2 regions of the Paenibacillus sp. FSL H7-0940 genome follow, and region 1 is predicted to be linked to the other one. Evidence: riboswitches for the same ligand, from Rfam matches in the RefSeq annotation. Region 1 holds a riboswitch; the other holds the start of a gene.
What was found. A riboswitch is a leader RNA that binds a small molecule or an ion and turns the genes downstream of it on or off. The one in region 1 is predicted to bind cyclic di-AMP.
Positions count from the first base shown of each region.

Region 2: it holds a riboswitch for cyclic di-AMP, as region 1 does, so the genes downstream of both, MHB71_RS18105 (hypothetical protein) here and MHB71_RS14600 (C40 family peptidase) in region 1, are expected to answer to the same signal.

Region 1 covers NZ_CP150280.1:3,353,881-3,356,085, forward strand. The annotation lists gene pelA (pectate lyase) at 1-866, opposite strand, end outside; cyclic di-AMP (ydaO/yuaA leader) riboswitch at 1,285-1,416, shown strand; gene MHB71_RS14600 (C40 family peptidase) at 1,422-1,886, shown strand; gene MHB71_RS14605 (carboxymuconolactone decarboxylase family protein) at 1,960-2,205, opposite strand, start outside.
Region 2 covers NZ_CP150280.1:4,066,969-4,069,173, reverse strand. The annotation lists gene MHB71_RS18110 (glutathione peroxidase) at 1-431, opposite strand, end outside; cyclic di-AMP (ydaO/yuaA leader) riboswitch at 803-978, shown strand; gene MHB71_RS18105 (hypothetical protein) at 1,094-1,492, shown strand; gene MHB71_RS18100 (HAD family hydrolase) at 1,620-2,205, shown strand, end outside.

The DNA of each region.
Region 1 (2,205 bases):
ATAAAGATTGGTTTATCCGTTCCGATCTCATAGAAGCGTGCCCAAATTGGTGCAGCTTTGGAATCAGCGATAATTTTACTATCTCCATTAGCTCTTTCATACTTGTAACCCGTAATTTTCACTTTGTTAAACCAAGCCTCCGCTCCTTTAATGGATGCGGTAATTTTAGCGTTAGCAGGTCTGGTTTTTAGAAATTTAACAATCGTTACACTCTCTCCAGCTGTCAGAGATGGCACTTCGTAGATTCTTGCGCTCGCTGGTTTAAGAGAGTTGGAATCATGTTGTTGTCCCCATGCTGTCAGCTTACCACCTGAAACGACCTGTGTATTCAGAATCGCCTCCACACCTTTGGCAACTGAATTTTTACTGCGGTTAGCAAGTGTGCTGTCGATAAATGAGAAATCACCTTTGCGTGCTGCTACTTCATCCAGCATAATCATTACATTAATCATGGCATCATCATTGTAAGTGATGTGCTTGTGGTATCCGGAGCTTTGGTAAACTTGTGGCCACCCGCCGTTTGAATACTGCATGTTGATCAAAAAGTTAATTCCTTTGATTGCAGCTGTGGAGTAACGCGGATCATTCGTCTTTTTAAATTCCTTCGCCAATCTTCTAATTTCTGAGTATGTAGCCTTGTTGTCTATCGTGGACTTTGCCCACTCTCCACTTGTCTGTTTATAATCTTTTCTCCAACCTCCATCCGGCAGCTGGTTCTTCAAAATATCAGAAATACTCGCTGTAGTACCCGACGCATCTGCAGCAGATACCGTCCCTACAGGGAGAACTGCCATTCCAACTACTGAGAACACCATCGTACATGCCAGGACAAAAGTAATTATTTTCTTCGCTTTCAAATGTAACACTCTCCTATGTTCGTTTTTATAAATCTTCCACTTCTACTTTACGTATGATATACGCCCCGAACCTCCTTTATTTGTATTTATTGCATAATAAAATCAATTTTCATCCAATATGTGGATTGGATAATCAGATAATATGCAAAAAATCGATTTTTGTCAATATATGCAACTTAATGAATATAATCTCTCTAATTCTACATAACGGAATAGTTCTTTTAACTCATGACAAACCTATCTATTTATCCAAATTCGTCTTACACGAATCAATAATGACGTTTTTGTCATGAATGATACCCAAACTCGATCCCTTCTTTCATATAAAAACCTTAATTCCGCTAACATTGAGGTATTACGAAGGGTTTTAAATGGGTTTGACAATTACGCATTTATGCAATATAGTTTCAAATAGTTACAAAAACTTAATTATTCATTGCCGAGTTTCATGTTTGAAAACGGGGGAACCAATTTGGGTGAATTATTCTTATACATAGGAAATATAGGGAACCTTCTACCGAACCCTTAGCTAACTCCGTAGGCATCGAAGGGAGAACATTGATTTTGAAAAAACTGATTATCTCCATTTTTGGAGCAGCTGTATTATTTACATCCGGGGCAACAAGCACAGAGGCAAGCAGTATCAACTCCGTAGTGAACAACATGACAGGTATTCCTTACAAATGGGGTGGCACAACTGTAGCCGGCTTCGACTGTTCTGGTTTTATGAGATATCTTTTCAACAAATACAGCATTGAATTACCACGTACTTCGCAGCAGCAAGCCAAAGCAGGTACTCCCGTATCCAAGAGCAATGTTCGGACAGGTGATCTGGTGTTCTTTAATACAACAGGCAAAGGCATTTCACATACAGGTGTATATATCGGCGGCGGACAATTCGCTCATGCCTCCAGCAGTAAAGGTGTAAGCATCACGAAGTTATCGAATCCATACTTCAATGATCGTTATGTAACAGCACGTCGGGTAACTGGACAGTTTATGTATGATAAAATGTTAGGTAAAATGTGATTCACATACAAAAAGGCATCGGTTATTAACCGGATGCCTTTTTTGCACTTAAAAATGTATGTTGCATTGCTTACTAATGCAGCGCCTTCTGCACTCGCATCGCACCCTGAGACAGGGCATGTCCTCCACCAACAGCTCCAGCCACGGCTACGGTCTCCATAATCTCCTGATCTGTTGCGCCCTTAGCACGGGCTTCTTCTACATGGTAGAAGGTACATACCTCATTGTTGGCGAATAATCCAATGCCAAGCGCAATTAGCTGTTTTGTCTTCGCATCAATCACACCAGGTTGGAAACATTCTCCGGTAAACTCATGATA
Region 2 (2,205 bases), 710 kb from region 1:
GTTTTGGGAGCATAACGTTTAATGACCTGTCCGTTCTGATCCACGAGGAATTTGGTGAAATTCCATTTGATTGCTTTGGAGCCGAGCAGGCCAGGAGCTTCTGTGCTAAGGTGTTGGAAAAGAGGGTGAGCGCTTGAACCGTTCACATCAATTTTCTCAAACATGGGGAAGCTCACGCCATAATTCATCTGACAGAACTCGGCAATATCGTCGGAAGATCCTTTTTCCTGTGCAAACTGGTTGCTTGGGAAACCAAGCACTTCAAATGGAGCATCTTGAAACTTGTCTTGCAATTCTTGCAGACCTTTGAATTGAGGGGTAAGGCCGCATGAGCTTGCCGTATTCACAATCAGGAGCACTTTGTCACGGTAGTCGGACATTTCAACTTCTTGACCGCGAAGGGTATTCACTTTGTAATCGTAGACTGTCATCTAAATCGCCTCCATTTATTTACTCTTATATCTTCTATTATATTGGTTGCAATTAAATATTGCAAAACTAATATGGTGTTAAAAGAATCAAAACAGGCAAGTTGTGCAGAATACGTGAATGAATTGCGAAGTGATTTACGCCAGAGTGAGAATTAGATAGCCTTGAAGAGATAGATAGAGTATAACTTTGTTGTAAGCGTTATTATGGATAGGAATTGGCAAAAATCTGCCGATTTGGTGATCTGGGCGGACTTTACACCGACATGGCACGGGTGTATGATTCATAACGTAATTTCAATTTAAACTAAATTGTACTTGAAAAACGAAACAAACGATAATATCGCTCGATCTTACCTTAAGATATACGAACGATGTTTTAATCGCTGAGTTTCCATTCATTAATGAATGGGAAACGGGGGAACCAACGGAATGCGCTGTCCAGGACAGTGGGCATTCATGGGGTGAATTTTCCGGTGACAGCCGGAAATAGGGCGACTCTCGCGCCCGAATCCGTCAGCTAACCTCGTAAGCGTTAAAGGGAGAGGCAACAAGCCGTACGCTGGTTCATGGTGTTTTCGCCATGGGTTATTTAAGAAGCGTTCGGGAGGCCTTGGTCCCCCACGCTTCTTTTTTGTTGTCTTTTCACGCCAAGGGAGGAACGAATGATGGATACTGAGATGATCTTAGTGACTGCTCCAAATGAAGCAGGACGTAAATTTATCAAATTGCTGATGTACAAAAAAATGCCGTTTGCCGTTCTAACCAACAGTGCAGGGGAAGAGCGAAGACTCCGTAGAATCGGAGTAGAACATGTCATTCGCATGAATACGGCTGCAGCTCAAAAATGGTTTTTGCCGCAGGGCAGCGTAGGCAACGTGTTTATTTTCGAGAACAGCCTGAATCTGACCTGTCGTTATTTACAGATCTGCCGTTCATGGACATCGAAATCCCTGTGCGTCATTACGGAGCAGAGTCATCCTAAGGGCATCTATCGGGGCATGGGCGCAGACCGGATTGTATATTCGCTCAATGGGGAAGTTGGCTTTCTCCTCAATGGTTAATGCCATAGCTTGTGATTGCTCAGGTGTAAGGTGCCTGTTATAATTGAATGTATCGATAAACGGAAGTTTGAGGAGACTCATGCAGGATGGTGAGTCTTCTTTTTTATGCTTACAAGGAGGAATTGGCGTGCCGGATGTAGGTGGATTGAAATGGTTGTTTTTTGATGTTGGAGATACGCTGGTGGATGAATGGGAGCCGGTTGATGATATTATCGGACAGTTTGTCCGTGAAGCTTGTGCTTTGGGGTATCCGGTGACAATTGAGGCGGTACGCGAACTGTTCGCGAGTTGTTACCGAAAATATGAGCAATGGCCTATGAGAGTGGCGATTCGCACATTCGTTGAAGACGAGGGGCATCAGAAACAGATTCAGGACAAGCTGAAGTTTCAAAAAGATCTTGAACGTCCTTTTCCTTCAGCGGATTCCGTTCTTCAGCAGTTGTCACGGCATTATCGCATTGGCATTATTGCCAATCAGAGTCCTGGAACGGAAGAGAGACTGGAAAGCTATGGCTTGCGGAAGTATGTTGATGTTCTGGCATGTTCGGCTGAAGAAGGAGTGTCCAAGCCAGACCCTGAGTTATACGCTGTGGCCTTGAAGCAGGCCGGTTGTGAACCGGAGGAAGCCGTCATGATCGGCGATCGGATCGATAACGACATTATACCTGCTCGGAAGCTGGGCATGCGTACGATTCGGATTATGCAGGGTTACG